One region of the Streptomyces sp. NPDC054975 genome, then DNA from elsewhere that is predicted to be linked to it. Evidence: riboswitches for the same ligand, from Rfam matches in the RefSeq annotation. Region 1 holds a riboswitch; each other region holds the start of a gene.

What was found. A riboswitch is a leader RNA that binds a small molecule or an ion and turns the genes downstream of it on or off. The one in region 1 is predicted to bind cyclic di-AMP.
Region 2: another riboswitch for cyclic di-AMP. It lies ahead of ACWF79_RS05160 (transglycosylase SLT domain-containing protein); the one in region 1 lies ahead of ACWF79_RS19685 (C40 family peptidase).
Region 3: another riboswitch for cyclic di-AMP. It lies ahead of ACWF79_RS18155 (transglycosylase family protein); the one in region 1 lies ahead of ACWF79_RS19685 (C40 family peptidase).
Region 4: another riboswitch for cyclic di-AMP. It lies ahead of ACWF79_RS02275 (M23 family metallopeptidase); the one in region 1 lies ahead of ACWF79_RS19685 (C40 family peptidase).

What each region holds. Positions count from the first base shown of each region.
Region 1 covers NZ_JBSGWV010000020.1:104,350-108,423, forward strand. Annotated here, with positions in the region: gene ACWF79_RS19675 (ATP-dependent Clp protease proteolytic subunit) at 1-72, shown strand, start outside; gene ACWF79_RS19680 (hypothetical protein) at 80-385, shown strand; cyclic di-AMP (ydaO/yuaA leader) riboswitch at 725-897, shown strand; gene ACWF79_RS19685 (C40 family peptidase) at 901-1,377, shown strand; gene ACWF79_RS19690 (ATP-binding protein) at 1,359-1,859, opposite strand; gene ACWF79_RS19695 (8-amino-7-oxononanoate synthase) at 2,018-3,187, opposite strand; gene bioB (biotin synthase BioB) at 3,332-4,074, shown strand, end outside.
Region 2 covers NZ_JBSGWV010000003.1:66,212-70,285, reverse strand. Annotated here, with positions in the region: gene ACWF79_RS05165 (phosphocholine-specific phospholipase C) at 1-1,554, shown strand, start outside; cyclic di-AMP (ydaO/yuaA leader) riboswitch at 1,862-2,020, shown strand; gene ACWF79_RS05160 (transglycosylase SLT domain-containing protein) at 2,023-2,877, shown strand; gene ACWF79_RS05155 (phosphoribosyltransferase family protein) at 2,907-4,074, opposite strand, start outside.
Region 3 covers NZ_JBSGWV010000018.1:25,054-29,127, reverse strand. Annotated here, with positions in the region: gene eno (phosphopyruvate hydratase) at 1-554, opposite strand, end outside; gene ACWF79_RS18155 (transglycosylase family protein) at 884-1,576, opposite strand; cyclic di-AMP (ydaO/yuaA leader) riboswitch at 1,580-1,756, opposite strand; gene ACWF79_RS18150 (transglycosylase family protein) at 2,022-3,008, opposite strand; gene ACWF79_RS18145 (cytochrome P450 family protein) at 3,128-4,074, opposite strand, start outside.
Region 4 covers NZ_JBSGWV010000001.1:495,705-499,778, forward strand. Annotated here, with positions in the region: gene ACWF79_RS02275 (M23 family metallopeptidase) at 1-870, opposite strand, end outside; cyclic di-AMP (ydaO/yuaA leader) riboswitch at 875-1,030, opposite strand; gene ACWF79_RS02280 (tyrosine-protein phosphatase) at 1,425-2,237, shown strand; gene ACWF79_RS02285 (DUF6126 family protein) at 2,253-2,408, opposite strand; gene ACWF79_RS02290 (helix-turn-helix domain-containing protein) at 2,429-3,067, opposite strand; gene ACWF79_RS02295 (aspartate aminotransferase family protein) at 3,141-4,074, opposite strand, start outside.

The DNA of each region.
Region 1 (4,074 bases):
GCCACCGCGTACGGCCTGGTGGACCACGTGATTCAGAACCGTGGGGCGTCGGGCGGCGCCGGGGGAAGGTGAGCGTCCGATGGTTCCCGAGCTGCCGCCCCTGCCCGCCCTGACGCGCGCCGAGGGCGAGTTCATCGACGCCTATCTCGAAGTGGTCGACCTGCTGGGTCGCATCAATCCATCCAGGGCATCGCATACGTATGGGGCGCTGCGCGCGGCTCAGGCCCTGGTGGGGCGGGCGAACGCGCTGCGCGACGCACTGACGGCGATGCATGCGCGCGGGGAGAGCGAGGTGCACGCGGAGACATTGGCCCGCGCGCTGCGGGTGTTGGACGGCGAGCGTAGATCCGATCGCGTCACTGTCCCGGGGACACCGACAAGTTGACATTCCGTCGTGTCGTGTCGAGGTCCACTCGGACCAGCACAGGCGCAGAATCGCTCCCCCGTTCGGCGTAGTCGACGAATCGACATATGCGCGGGGTGAGTTGCGCAACAGGTGTACACATCTGGCGGAATCAGGCGTTCCACCCCTGGTCCGGGACTCGTCGGCCAAACCTGCGACGATCACGAAACATGCCTGTCCACCCGAATGGATCAGTCGTGAGGAGCCTCACATAACGCCGTTTCGGCTCGGATTTCACCCTGGGTCTGGGTCAAGATCCCTCACGACGACAAGCCCCCGCCACCGCGGCGGGGCGGTCCGGGCGGACGCCGAGTCCTGCCGCTGTCCCGGATGTCTGGTCGACAGGAGTGGATCGGCAGGAGTGGAGGACCCGAGCAGTACGGGACGGCCGGCCAGTGTGGCCGTTCCTCGGGGTGAAGCCGCGACCGCGGCCGGGCAACTTCGCCAGTCCGAACCCGACAGGTCATCCTTCACAGGCGGCTGACGAAGGGTTGCGCATGACTGCGCAGATTCATGTCCCGTCCGTGCTGTCCCGGGCCGGAGCCGTCTCGGCTCTCACCCTCGCCGCCCTCGGCGGCACGATGCTGGCACCAGGTGCCGCACCGGAGGCCCAGGCCGCGACGTCGTACGCCGGCAAGGCGCTGAACATCGCGGCTTCGAAGAAGGGATCGCCCTACAAGTACGGAGCGTCCGGACCGACCCGGTTCGACTGCTCGGGGCTCACGCTCTACTCGTACAAGAAGGCGGGCAAGTCGCTGCCTCGTACCGCGCAGCAGCAGTACAACAAGACCCGGCACATCTCCGCGTCCAGCAGGCAGAAGGGGGACCTGGTCTTCTTCCACTCGGGTGGAAGGGTGTACCACGTGGGGATCTACGCCGGTGGCGGCAAGATCTGGCACTCGCCCAAGAAGGGCTCCTGGGTGAAGCTCGACAAGATCTGGTCGTCCAAGGTGTATTACGGCCGGGTGCGCTGACGCCCCGTCCGGTCCGACGCGAGCGGGGGTACGGTGGCGCCGCCGTACCCCTCCGCGGCGGCGGGGGCGGTCCACGGCAGGTTGATCCAGACCGTCTTGCCGCCCTCGTCGGTCGGGGTGACCGAGAGCCGGCCGCCGGCCTCGGCCGTCAGGATCCGGATGATGACCATCCCGCGTCCGTTGTCCTGCTGCACGGCCGCCGGGAGCCGCTTCGGCCAGCGGGGATGGCTGTCGGTCACGCCGATGTGGAGCTGCTCCTCGCGCTCCAGGCGGATGTCGACGGTGAAGGTGGGCGACTGTCCGAAGGTGTGCTGGACGGCGTTGGTGGCCAGCTCCGAGACGATCAGCCGGACCGTGTCGGCGGTGTCGCTGCCGCCTGCGAGCCCCCACCCGCCGAGGACGTCGGCGACATATCTTCGGGCGGCGGACACCGAGGCGGGATCGCTCGGCAGAGTGACGGTTGCTTCCTGGTGGTCTGCCATGGCAACGCTGTCCCTTTCCCACCGGGCCCGGCCCGGATTGCACTTCGCGTCAGACTGCCACCGATCGTGCCGCCCTGGGCGGCGATCCACCAAGATATGTGCATATTTGTCGCTCGAAGCGGTGAACTCTGCTACGAGAGACCGTATTTGGGACGCGCTCAGTGCTCGGCGGGCGGCGCCGTCCGCACGATGGTGGTGACGGCCTGTTCGATCTGCGCGTCCGTCAGGTCCGCGCGGGCCGTGAGCCGCAGCCGCGAGATGCCGTCGGGGACGGACGGCGGCCGGAAACAGCCGACGGCGATCCCCTGCTCCCGGCAGTCGGCGGCCCACCGCAGCGCCGCCTCCGGCGACGGCGCGCGGACGGAGACGACGGCGGCGTCGGGACGTACGGCGGTCAGCCCGGCCTCGTCCAGCCTCCGGTGCAGCGTCGTGGCGACGGCCCTGGCGCGCTCGGCGAGGCCGGGGTCGCCCTGGATCAACCGCAGGCTCGCCAGGGCGGCGCCGACGGCGGCCGGGGCGAGCCCGGTGTCGAAGATGAACGTACGGGCCGCGTTGACCAGGTGCTCGACGACCCGGGCCGGACCGAGGACGGCTCCACCCTGGCTGCCCAGCGACTTGGAGAGGGTGAGGGTGGCCACCACGTCCGGGTCGCCCGCGAGTCCGGCGGCGTGCAGGGCGCCCCGGCCTCCGTCGCCGAGCACGCCCAGGCCGTGGGCGTCGTCCACGACAAGCCCGGCGCCGTGCGCCCGGCACGCCTCGGCCAGTGCGGGCAGCGGGGCCCGGTCGCCGTCCACCGAGAAGACGGAGTCGGAGACCACGAGCGCCCGGCGGTCCGGGTGGGTCTGGAGGGTCTTGCGAACCGCCTCGGGGTCGGCGTGCGGGACCACGGCCGTCTCGGCGCGCGAGAGCCGGCAGCCGTCCACGATCGAGGCGTGGTTGCCGGCGTCGGAGACGATCAGCGCGTCGCGGCCGCTCAGCGCCGTGAGAGCGGCGAGGTTGGCGGTGTAGCCGGAGGAGAAGACGAGGGCCGCCTCGAAACCGCAGAACTCGGCGAGTTCGCGTTCGAGCCGGGCGTGCAGCCGGGTGGTACCGGTGACCAGTCGCGAGCCGGTGGATCCCGCGCCCCAGCGGCGGGCCGCCTCGGCCGCGGCCTCCGTGACCTCGGGGCGGCGGGTCAGGCCGAGGTAGTCGTTGCTCGCCAGGTCGAGCAGCTCCGACTCGGCGGGCCGGGGCCTCAGGGTCCGGACGAGCCCCGCCTCCGCGCGGCGGCGCGCCTCGGCGTCGGTCCAGTCGAACGGGGTCCGGCGGGTGTCCTCGTCCCGGTACATGGGGCAGATCCTTTTGTAGGCAGCGCACAGACCCTAACCGTCCACGCCCGGGGACAGGGTGTGGTCATCCACACACGTCAAAAGGGCGCGTTTGTTCAGATCCTCCTTGGCCACGGGGTGTGCCGTAGGCAAGGATCAGCCCTTATGGACCTGCTGAACACGCTGGTGGACAAGGGGCTGCGGCGCGAGCTGCCGAGCCGTGAAGAAGCGCTCGCCGTGCTGGCGACCTCCGACGACGAACTGCTCGATGTGGTGGCCGCGGCGGGCAAGGTGCGCCGTCAGTGGTTCGGGCGGCGCGTGAAGCTGAACTATCTCGTCAATCTGAAGTCGGGGCTGTGCCCCGAGGACTGCTCGTACTGTTCGCAGCGGCTCGGCGCGACGACCGGGATCCTCAAGTACAGCTGGCTGAAGCCGGACGAGGCCTCGCAGGCCGCCGCCGCCGGTGTCGCGGGCGGCGCGAAGCGGGTCTGCCTGGTGGCGAGCGGCCGGGGGCCGACGGACCGGGACGTCGAGCGGGTCGGCAGGACGATCGAGGCCATCAAGGAGCAGAACGAGGGCATCGAGGTCTGCGCCTGCCTGGGGCTGCTCTCGGACGGCCAGGCGGAGCGGCTGCGCGAGGCGGGCGCCGACGCCTACAACCACAACCTGAACACGTCCGAGGGGACGTACGGGGAGATCACCACCACCCACACCTACGCGGACCGGGTGGACACCGTGCAGAAGGCGCACGCCGCCGGTCTGTCGGCCTGCTCGGGGCTGATCGCGGGCATGGGCGAGAGCGACGAGGACCTGGTCGACGTCGTCTACGCACTGCGGGAGCTGGACTCGGACTCGGTGCCGGTGAACTTCCTCATCCCGTTCGAGGGCACTCCGCTGGCGAAGGAGTG
Region 2 (4,074 bases), on a different contig from region 1:
TACGCCCTGGCCGACCACTACACCGTCTGCGACGCCTACTTCTGCTCGGCGCTCAGCGCCACCGGCCCGAACCGCACGTTCCTGTGGAGCGGGAAGATCGACGCCTCCAGCAAGGACGGCGGCGAGGAGTCCGGGCTCACCTGGGAGACGTACGCCGAGGCGCTCCAGCGGGCCGGCGTGAGCTGGAAGGTCTACCAGAACGCCCAGGACAACTACGGCGACAACGGCCTCGCGTACTTCAAGAAGTTCACCGACGCCCGGCCGGGCGATCCGCTGTACGACCGGGGCATGGGCTCGGTGCCGAAGGTCACCGGGTCCACTCCGGACGACATCGCCGCCGCGATCCGTGCCGACGTGGTCGCGGGCACGCTTCCGCAGGTCTCCTGGGTGGTGGCGAGCGAGGCGTTCTCCGAGCACCCCTACGCCCCGCCCGGCGACGGCGCGCACTTCGTCGACCTGGTCTACCGCGCGTTGGCGGCCAACCCCGAGGTCTTCGACTCGACCGTACTGTTCCTCAACTACGACGAGAACGACGGCTTCTTCGACCACGTACCGCCGCCGGTCGCCCCGCCCGGCACCCCCGGCGAGTACCTCGACGGTGTGCCGATCGGCCTGGGCTTCCGGGTCCCCATGCTCGTCATGTCGCCCTGGACGCGCGGCGGGTGGGTCAGCTCGGAGGTCTTCGACCACACCTCCGTCCTGCGCTTCATGGAGACCTGGACAGCCGCCCTCGGCACCCCTGCCACCTGCCCGAACATCAGCGCCTGGCGGCGGAAGGTCACCGGTGACCTGACGGGCGTCTTCGACTTCACGCGCCCGGTGTACGGCGTCCCCTCGGGTCTCCCGTCCACCGCCAAGGTCATCGGGCAGTCGACCTGCGGCCCGCTGCCCAACCCGGTGCCGCAGGACAACGCCCTGCCGGCGCAGGAGTCCGGGACGCGCCCGGCGCGCGCCCTGCCGTACCAGGTCAACGGAAACCTCGACCGGTTCGAGTTCGGGGCGTCGGGCAAGATCCTCGCCTGGTTCTCGATGACGAACCAGGGCGCGCAGGCGAAGCGTGCCGCGCATGTCACGATCCACCCGCACCAGCACCGGGACACGGCCGCCTGGCAGTACACGGTCGACCCGGGGACGACGTCCACGGACTTCTTCAACATCGGGACCGGGTCCGGTTCGGGCAAGTACGACATCTCGATGATGGGTCCCAACCGCTTCCTGCGGCGCTTCATCGGAGACGCGTCCAAGGCGGGCAAGGCGATCGAGGTGGCGGCGCGGTTCGCGACCGAGCCGGGCACCGGCAGGACGGCGATCTTCTTCAAGCTGTCCAACACCTCGGCCGGGCCGGTGACCTTCACCATCCGCTCGAACGCCTACCGCACGGACGGGCCGTGGACGTACACGGTGCCGGCGAACTCCTCGCGCGAGGACTTCTTCAACGCCGTGGCCTACCACGAGGGCTGGTACGACTTCACGATCCTGGCCGACATCGACGGCACCTGGTCGCGCCGCTACACCGGCCACATCGAGACGGGCGCCCCGAGTATCACCGGCTGACGTACGCACGCCCACACTTCCGATCAAATCGGGCACAAGCGGCTTTACCGCCCCTTGTGCCCGATTTCTCAACTCGGTCGCATTTCCCCGCATGTCCGATATGAGAGGGCGGGTGAGGTGAATCACGCCGAGCGTTTCGACGACCTCCTCGACCGGCCCCTCCCCTTGTCGGGCAAGGAAGTTAGGCGCGCCGCGCGGTGCACGGAACTCATCCGTGAATAAACCGCGCATTCGACGTCTTGTTTCGGTCGACATTTCTCGCCTACGGTCACCTCGACCCGGACGGATCGCCGAATCCTGCCACCGTCCGAAAACACCGCTCATTCACCCGAAGGCAGGAGCGGGGGACCCACCATTTCGCCGGTCCGGATTTCCGGCACGGCTCGGGGTGAAGTCGCGCATGCGCGGCCGGGCATCTCCAGCCCGAACCCGACAGCTCACCCCGCAGGCGCCGGAGAGGACTGCATCATGCCCGCACACGGTAAGCACCGGCGCCCCAAGAAAAGGCCCCTGACCCGCGGTCTCGCCCTCGCGAGCACCGGCGGCGCCGCCCTGGCCCTGCCCCTGGTCGGCACGGCCACCGCGCACGCCGCGCCCAGCTCGGCTCCCGCGATCGCCTCCGTCGAGAAGACCGTTCTCAGCGCGCCGACGAAGATCGTGGAATCCGTTCCGGCCGCGCCGAAATCAGCCGCCACCACCTATACCGTCACCCGCGGTGATTCCCTTTCGGTGATCGCTCAGGAGCAGAATGTGCAGGGCGGCTGGAAGGCTCTGTACAAGACCAATCGCGCCGCGGTGGGTGACAACCCGTCACTTATCCACCCCGGTCTGGAACTGACGCTCCGCGGAAAGGCCGCCGCCCCGCAGAAGCCGAAGGCCCCGGCCCGTACGACGAGTACGGACCGGGCCGACCGCTCGCAGCAGCGCAGCGCCGCTCCGGCCAAGGCGGCCCCCGCGAAGAAGGCCGCCGCGCCGGCGGCCAAGACGGTCGCGAAGAGCTACACCAACGACCTCGACGGCTGGATCCGCGAGTCGCTGGACATCATGCAGAAGTACGGCATCCCCGGTTCGTACGAGGGGATCCAGCGCAACATCATGCGTGAGTCCTCCGGCAACCCGCAGGCCATCAACAACTGGGACTCCAACGCCGCCAAGGGCACCCCGTCCAAGGGTCTGCTCCAGGTGATCGAGCCGACGTTCCTCGCGTACCACGTGCCCGGTACCTCGATGGACCTCTACGACCCGGTCGCCAACATCACCGCCGCCTGCAACTACGCGGCGGACCGCTACGGCTCCATCGACAACGTCGACGGGCCGTACTGACCGGCGACTGCCCGCCGCGCGGGCAGCTCCTAGAAGTGGTCGGCGAACCAGTTCGCGGCGAGTTCGCCGACCTGTTCCAGCGTGCCGGGCTCCTCGAAGAGGTGCCCGGCGCCGGGGACGACGACGAGCTGGTTCTCGCACCGCAGCCGGCTGCGGGCGTCCTCGTTCAGGTCCTGCACGAGCGGGTCGTTGCCTCCCACGATCAGCAGGGTGGGGGCGCGCACCTGCGCGAGGCGGGGGCCCGCCAGGTCCGGGCGACCACCTCGGGAGACCACGGCGGCCACCCCGGACAGCGGGTCGCCCGCGGCCCAGAGGGCGGCAGCGGCACCGGTGCTGGCGCCGAAGTAGCCGGTCCGCAGCCCGTCGAGACCGGGCCGTCCACCCAGCCAGTACGTGGCCCTGGCCAGCCGGCCGGCCAGCAGTTCGGTGTCGAAGACGTTGGCACGGTCGGCCGCCTCCTCCTCGGTGAGCAGGTCGAAGAGGAGCGTGCCGAGCCCGGCCCGGTTGAGGCTCTCGGCGACCGCCCGGTTGCGGGGGCTGTGCCGGCTGCTGCCGCTGCCGTGGGCGAACACCACGATCCCCGGGGCACCGTCGGGCACGACCAGGTGGCCCGCGACCTCCACCTCCCCGGCCGGAATGCGCACCTCCGGGCTCTCGCCGCCCTGGCCCTGCCCGGCGTGGTGGCGCTCCAGACAGGCGATGACCTCCTCGTCCGGGGTCTGTGAGAAGTCCTGGTAGAACTGGCCGATCGCGTAGAAGAACTCCGGTTCGTGGACGCTGACGGCCTCGTCCGCCTCCCGGCCGATCCGCTCCCGCCAGTCGGCCGGCGCGACCGGCACCGCGAGGATGATCCGCGCGGCCCCCTGGGCCCGCACGACCCGGCAGGCGGCGACCGCCGTGGCGCCCGTCGCCATGCCGTCGTCGACGACCACGACGGTCCGGCCGTCGAGCCGGGCCGGCGGCCGGGCACCTCGGTAGCGCCGGGACCGCTGTCCGAGCACGACCCGCTCGCGCGCCTCCACGGTGGCGAGATCCCCGGAGGAGACGCCGGTGCCGGCCAGGACGTGGTCGTTGAGGACCCGTACGTCTCCTTCGCCGATGGCGCCCATGGCCAGCTCCGGCTGGTAGGGCACCCCGAGCTTGCGGACGAGGCAGACGTCCAGCGGGGCCCCGAGTGCGTCGGCTACCTGTTCGGCG
Region 3 (4,074 bases), on a different contig from region 1:
ACCTCGGTGCCCCAGCGCAGGGCCTCGGAGAAGGACTCCGCGCCGATCGGCGCGATCATGAACTCCTGGATGTCCACGTTGGAGTCGGCGTGCGAGCCGCCGTTCAGGATGTTCATCATCGGAACGGGCAGCAGGTGCGCGTTCGGGCCGCCGAGGTAGCGGAAGAGCGGGAGGTCGGAGGCCTCGGACGCGGCGTGCGCGACGGCGAGGGAGACGCCGAGGATGGCGTTGGCGCCGAGGGAGGCCTTGTTGTCCGTGGCGTCCAGGTCGAACATGGCCTGGTCGATGAGGCGCTGCTCGGTGGCGTCGTAGCCGACGAGCTCCGGGCCGATCTGCTCGATCACGGCGAGGACGGCCTTCTCGACGCCCTTGCCCTGGTAGCGGTTCTTGTCTCCGTCACGGAGCTCAATGGCCTCGAACGCACCGGTGGAGGCACCGGACGGAACGGCAGCACGGCCGGTGCTGCCGTCGTCGAGGCCGACCTCGACCTCGACCGTGGGGTTGCCTCGGGAGTCCAGGATTTCCCGGGCTACGACGACGTCGATGGACGGCACGAGCATCTCCTTCTGGGATGTGACGCTAGATGTGACGCTTGCGGTGCAGGGTCGCTTTGGCCTTGCGACAAGAGCCTAACCGGCTCGCGGGCTCCAGCCAGCCGGGCGCCCGCCCCCTGGGACGAAAAAGGACCCAAGGGCACGCATCTGGGGCCAAAGGCCTCGGAACTACTCAGCGGTAACCATGGGGTGCCCCCGCCTCACGGCACCCCGGACGCGCGGAACCCCGGTCCGGAGCGCACGGGGGAGAGGCGCTCCGGACCGGGGTGGTCACCGCGGGAGGGTCGTAGGGCTCGCGTGAGCCGCCGGACTCACGCGAGCCGCCGGGCTCACTTCAGGTGAAGCTGCTGGCCCGGGTAGATCAGGTCGGCGTCCTCGACGACGTCCTTGTTGAGCTCGAAGAGCTTCGCCCAGCCGCCCTTGACGTCGTGCTCGGCGGCGATGGTGCTCAGGGTGTCGCCGGAGACGACCTTGTACTCGCCGTCGCCCTTCTTGACCTTCTTGCCGGTCGGGGTGGTGACGGTCTTCTTGGACTCGGCCTTCGGGGCGGTCCGCTGCTCGCTGCGGGTCGTCGGCTGCTCGGCCTGACGCTCCTGCTTCGGGGCGGCCTGCGCGGCAGGCGCCTCCTCGACGGCACCGGTGTTCGGGGAGGCGGAGGAGAGGCCGACGCCGCAGCTCGGCCAGGCGCCCTTGCCCTGACCGGCGAGGACCTTCTCGGCGATCGCGATCTGCTGCGACTTGGAGGCCTGGTCGGCGGTCGCGGCGTACGCGGTGCCCCCGAAGGCGGCCCAGGTGGAGCTGGAGAACTGCAGGCCGCCGTAGTAGCCGTTGCCGGTGTTGATGGACCAGTTGCCACCGGACTCGCACTGGGCGACCTTGTCCCACTCGGAGACGGTGGCGGCCGAGGCGGTGCCGGCGGTCATCAGCGGGGCGGCGACGGCGACACCGGCGACACCGGCGAGGGCGACGGCGCGGGTGGCCTTGGAGGGACGACGGTGTTTGCCCTTGGCGGAAAACAGCATGGAGATTCTCCTCACCGACGCCTACGAGGTGAGCTGTCGGGTTCGGGCCGATGTGAGTTGCCCGGCCGCGCGACCTAGCGCGCGGCTTCACCCCAAGCCGGTCCGTCGGCCGTCTGTCTCAACGGCCGGGGGCGGCACTTACCTTGGGTCCCCCGCTCCTGCCTACGGCGCTTGACGCGACGACTGTTCCCATCGGCCGACGGCAGGATTCGGCGTTTCGGTCGACGGGGCCCGCGGTGGCGAGCGGTGACGACCGTAGACACAGACCCGGGGGAAGTTCAAAGACGTCCATGGGGGACAAAACGCCCGTACTTGCCCCGGGACAAAGGGCGTTTACGCAGGTGAGAGGTGACGGAAGGAGAGTTTGCGGACGAGACACGCCAGTTGAGACGAAGAGACCCATGTCTCACTTGCACAGAACCGGACATTCATCCCCGAACCGCCCCTACTTCGGGGCCGTCTCCACGGGCGTTCCGATCGTCAGATCGAGGCTCTGGCCAGGGAGGATGAGGTTCGGATCGGCCCCGACGGTCGACCGGTTGGCGTCGTAGAGAGCGCCCCAGCCGCCGGGGAGGTCGTTCCGCTGGGCGATCTCGGTGAGGTTGTCGCCGGGCTTGACGGTGTATGCACCGATAGCATCCTTGATGCCCTCGGAGGGCTTCTTGCCCGCAGTGTCCGCAGTGTCCTCACTACCCGGATTCGCGGCCTTCTCCTCGTCGGTGGCGTCCGCTGCCGGCGTGTCGGTCGGAGCGCCCGTCGGGGTGCCGGTCGAAGTGTCGGTCGGCGAGGCGTGACGGCCCGTTTCGGGCGACTTGTCCGCCGCGGTCGTCTCGCCCGTCTCCTCCGGGGCGGCCTCGCCCCGGTGCTTGCCGGTGCCGGGAGCGGTCGGCGTGACGGAGGGGGAGGGCGTGGAGGGAGTCGGGGTGGTCTCGGGCCCTGCGAGCGCCTCGGGCGGAGCCACGACGTCCGGGAGACCGAGGGTGCGGTTGGACTCCGGGAGCGGACCGATCGGCTCGCTCGGCGTGACCGCGGGGCCGGGGACGACGTCCGGCTTGACGCCGTCGTTGGTCAGCCCGGCGATCGGGGCGCACGTCGCCCACTGCGTGTCACCCGCGGCGAGTGCCTTTTCGGCCACCACGATCTGCTGGGCACGGCTGGCGAGGTCCGCGCTCGGCGCGTACGCCAGACCGCCGTGACGCTCCCAGCTCTCCTGGGTGAACTGCAGCCCGCCGTAGAGCCCGTTGCCGAAGTGGGCGCTCCACTGGCCGCCCGACTCGCACTCGGCGACCCGGTCCCAGGTGGCCGCGTCGGCGGCGGAGGCCGAACCCGCCCCGAGCAGGGGAAGCGCGAGGGCCGAGCCCGTCACGCCTGCGGCGACGACGATGGCGGGGGCCTGGCGGGGTCTGCGGTGTCGTCCGTTCCCGGAGCGCATGCGGAGCTGCCTTTCGCGTGACTGCTGAGGTGACGGTGAACGTAGCGGCATTCGAACGTCAGTCACAAGTCGATGCAGCGGAGATCACGTAAAAGTCACAGTCTTGACGGAGTGTCAGCTCACGCGGAAGGGGAACGAGGGGAGAACTCCACCGGAAGCGTGCGCAATCCACGCATGATGAGCCCGCCGCGCCACCGCAGATCGGCCGGATCCGCACCAAGACGGAGGTCCGGCAGGCGCGTCAGGAGCGTGCCGAGAGCGATCTGCCCTTCGAGCCGGGCGAGCGGGGCGCCGATGCAGTAGTGGATGCCGTGCCCGTAGCCGAGGTGTTGGTTGTCGCGCCGGGACAGGTCGAGCGTGTCCGGTTCGTCGAAGCGCGCCGGGTCGCGGTCGGCGGCGGCGAGCACGACGAGGACCGGGTCGCCCGCCGGGATCTCCTGGCCGCCGATCGTCAGCGGCTCCATGGCGTACCGCCAGGTCGCCAGCTCCACCGGCCCGTCGTAGCGCAGCAGTTCCTCGACACCGGTCTCCAGCAGGTCCCGTTCCCCGGCGGCGAGCGAGGCCTGGAGCCGGCTGCGCTCCCCCGGGTTCCGCAGCAGGGCGTACACCCCGTTCCCGATCAGGTTGACGGTGGTCTCGAAGCCGGCGAAGAGAAGGATGAAGGCCATGGCGGCGGCCTCGTTCTCGGTGAGGTGCTCGCCGTGGTCCGAGGCCTTGATGAGCCCTGAGATCAGGTCGTCGCCGGGGTCGAGCCGCTTGCGGTGGATCAGCTCCGCGAGGTAGCCGCGCATCTTCTTGACCGACCGCGCCACCCCGCCGCGCGGCCCTCCGCCGTGCCGGATCATCATCCCGGCCCAGTCCCGGAAGTCGTCCTGGTCCTCCTCCGGCACCCCGAGCAGGTCGCAGATGGCGTAGATGGGCAGGGGGAAGGCGAACTCGTGGATGAGGTCGGCGGTGCCCTTCGCCGCGAAGGAGTCGATCAGCCGGTCGGTCAGCTCCTGCACCCGGGGCGCGAACTCGGCGACCCGGCGCGGGGTGAACGCCTTCGACACGAGCCGGCGCAGCC
Region 4 (4,074 bases), on a different contig from region 1:
CTCGAAGTGCAGGTGCGGGCCACTGGAGTTGCCGGTCGAGCCGGAGAGGCCGATCTCCTGGCCGCCGGTCACGGTCTGGCCGGCGGAGACGGAGAGGGAGGAGAGGTGGGCGTACTGGGAGTACGTGCCGTCGGCGTGCTGGATGACGACCTCGTTGCCGTACGAGCCGCTCCAGCCGGCCGAGTGGACGGTGCCCGCACCGACGGCCTTGACCGAGGTGCCGGAGGAGGCCATGAAGTCGACACCGGTGTGGTAGCCGGAGGACCACATCGAGCCGGAGGCCCGGTACGGGGTGGAGACGCCGCCGGAGACCGGGGCGACCCAGCCGGAGGAGGAGGACTTCGCGGGGGCGGAGTTCTGGGCGGGAGCCGTGTCGCGTGCGGCGGAGCGGGAGCTGCGCGACTCGCTCGCGTCGGAGGAGGACTTCTTCTCGGCCTTGGGCGCGGCCTTCGGAGCAGCCTTGGGGGCCGCGGCCTTCGGGGCGGCCTTGGCCGTCGACTTGGCGCCGAGGGTGAGCTTCATGCCCGGCAGGATCAGCGACGGGTCCTCACCGACGACCTGGCGGTTGTCGGCGTACAGCTTCTGCCAGCCGCCCTTGACGTCGTGCTCGGCGGCGATCTTCGACAGGTAGTCGCCGGGAACGACGGAGTACGTCTTCGGCTTCGCGGCGGCAGGGGCCTTCGCGGGAGCGGCGGCGACGGCGGCGACGGCCTGCTCGGACGTCACGGTCGGCGCGGCCTTCTCGGCGGCGTGGGCTCCGGTCGCACCGAACAGCGGCAGGGCGACGACGGCGCCACCGGTGCCGGCAGCGACGAATCCGCGCGTGATCGGGTTGACCTTGGGACGGCGATGCTTACCCTTTGCGGGCATGGCGAATTCCTCTCCGTCGCCTACGAGGTGAGCTGTCGGGTTCGGACTGGAGATGTCCGGCCGCGTTCTCACGCGGCTTCACCCCGAGCCGTCCGGATCGACCGGTGCGGCGTACTTACCTGGGTCCCCCGCTCCTGCCGGGCGTGGATGGGTGCGGATTCCGGACGGTGGCAGGATTCGGCGGTCCGACCGGATTGACGGTGACGCTAGACGAGCGGGGTCGCGGCGAACAAGCCACGGGTTTCCGATCGCAATTGCCGGGCGCGATATCCGCACCGCATTCCGGTCACCCTCCGTGGACGACGGAGGATCGATTTCCTTTTCAGGCAGGGAAATTGGTCCGGACGATCAGGCACGGTCCGTCACCTTTATGACGCTGCTCACGCCCCGAATCCCATCTCCCCTAAAACAAGGGCGCGTTATCCCGAAGGGGCCAATTCGGACAGAACACCCAATCCCCTACCCAGGGGTGCGCACGGCCCCGGACACCCGGGATGATTGCCCCAGGAATCGATCAGGAACCGATCGCGGTCCGTCAACCTTCAGGAGCACCCGTGACGCAGCAGCTGCCCCAGATCTCGCCGACCGAACCCGAGCTCACCGGGGTACGCAACTTCCGGGACGTGGGCGGACTGCCGACCGTGGACGGCCGTACGGTGCGGTTCGGGCGCCTCTTCCGCAGCGGCCACCTCGCCCACGCCACCGAGGACGACGCGGCGTTTCTCTCCACCCTGGGCCTGCACACGATCTTCGACTTCCGCAATCAGGCCGACATCAAGATCGAGGGCCCGGACGTCGAACTGCCGGGTGTGCGAAATGTGAACATACCGCTCAACGACCCGGCCGACGGCAAGGAGTTCTGGAAGCTCGTCAGCTCCGGCGAGCTGGAGCAGCTCCGCGCCATTCTCGGCGACGGCAAGGCCGCGGACCGAATGTCCGATTCGTACCGGAAGATGATTGCCGAGCGGACGGCGGAGCACGGCCGCATCCTGCACGCGCTCGCCGAGGACAGCGTCCCGGCGCTCATGCACTGCGCGGCCGGCAAGGACCGGGCCGGCCTCTCCATCGCCATCTCGCTGCTCGCGGTGGGCGTGGAGCGCGAGGCGATCGAGGCGGACTACGTGAAGTCGAACGACCCGCACCGCCGCTACAAGGTGCGCCGCAGCTCCACCTCCGCGAACGCGATGGCGCCCGAGGTGATGGAGCTGATCAGCCCGCTGTTCGACGCGCGGGTGGAGTACCTGCGGGCTGCGTTCGAGACGATGGAGCAGACCTGGGGAACGGCCGAGAACTACCTCACCACCGGCCTGAAGCTCACCCCTGAGACCCGGGCGCGGCTGCGCGAGCGCCTCGTCACGGAGGCGTGAGCGAGCCCCCGTCCGCTACGGGTTCTGCCCGCCGAGAGTGAACAGCAGGTAGAGGAAGCCGGCGAAGAGGTGTCCGGCCACGAGGTACGCGAAGAGGCGGAGCACCAGCCCCTTGGGGAACTTGCCGGCCTCGCGCTCCTCGCCGGTCACCGGTGCGGGCTTCTCGGACATATCGGTCCTTTCTGAAGGGCTCAGCGCGGATGCGGGGCGCCGTCACCGAGGCACAGCTCGGCGGCGGGGCTCTGCATCAGCGTGTGGACGAAGAGCAGCTCGGCCCCGCCGCGGCCGACGGCGCCGATGCGGTGCGGGGTGAGCGAGTCGAAGTGCGCGCTGTCTCCGGGGTCCAGGACATGGACGGCGTCGCCGAGCGCGAGGCGCACCTGCCCGTCGAGGACGTGCAGCCACTCCTCGCCGGGGTGCACGCGCACGATGTCGGTGCGGGTGGCGTACGGAACGTGGACACGGAGCGCCTGCAGGGCACGGCCCGGTCCACCGGCCTGGCGGTAGGTCCAGCCGTCGGCCTCGACGGGCTCGGCCCGGCCGGCCCGGACGATCGGATCACGCTCGGGCGGGGCCTCGCCCAGGAGGGCGGAGACCGTCGTACCGTAGATACGGGCCAGGGCGAGCAGCATCGGGAGCGAGGGCTGGCGGTGGCCCGTTTCGAGCCGGGAGAGATGGGCCGGGGAGAGTCCGGCCCGCTGCGCGGCGGCCTCCAGGGTCAGCCCGCGCCTCCGGCGCAGGCCGCGCAGCTGCGGCGCGACGTCCGGCAGGGCGGCACTCATGTCGGGGGCGGCGGGGTCCGAGGACAGCTCCCCGGGGAGGTGCTCCATGCCTCCATTCCGCCAGCATCTTCCCTCTGAGGCAAATTTCTTGCCCCAGAGGCAAAACCCGTGCCGTCAGACGTCAGCGCTGCGCGACCGCCTGCTTGACCAGCGTCTTCCCGAAGTCCCACATCAGCCCGCCACCCCCGTGGGCGTCGTCCATCACCGCCGTGAACGCGGTGACGAAACGGTCCACGTCCGCCTCGTCGATGATCAGCGGCGGAATCAGCTTGATCACCTCCAGATGGTCGCCCGACACCTGCGTCAGGATCCGGTGGCGCTGGAGCAGCGGCACGACGACCATCTGCGCGAAGAGGCCCTTACGGGCGGCCTGGAGCATCGTCCACCGGCTGCGCAGCCCGAGCGACGTGGGCCGGCCGAACTCGATGCCGATCATCAGGCCGCGCCCGCGGATCTCGTGCAGCAGCTCGTAGCGCGGCACGAGCTCCTTCAGGCGCGAGGAGAGCAGCTCGCCGATCCGGCGCGCGTTCGCGACCGTCCCCTCGTTCTCCATCACCGAGAGCACGGCGAGCCCGGCCGCCATGGCCTGTGCGTTCGAACCGAAGCTGGCGGAGTGGACGAGGACGCGGTCCATGGACGAGTAGACCTTCTTGAAGATCCAGTCCTTGCCGAGCGTCGCGCCGACCGGGACGTACCCGCCGGAGAGTGCCTTGGCGACACAGAGGAGGTCCGGTTCGACGCCGTCCTCGTGCTGGTACGCGTAGAAGTCACCGGTCCTGCCGAGCCCCGTCTGCACCTCGTCGGCGATCAGCAGGGCCCCGTGCCGGTGGAGCAGCTCCTGGGCGGCGCGCAGGAAGCCGGGCGGGGCCTCGTGCACCCCCTTGCCCTGGATGGGCTCCACGACGAAAGCCGCCACGTCGCCCTTGCGGAGCTCCCGCTCCAGGGCGTCGAGGTCGCCGAGGGCGATCGCGGTGTCGGGCAGCAGCGGGGCGAAGCCGTCGCGGAAGCCCTTCTCGCCGTTGACCGAGAGGGAGCCCGTGGTCAGGCCGTGGAAG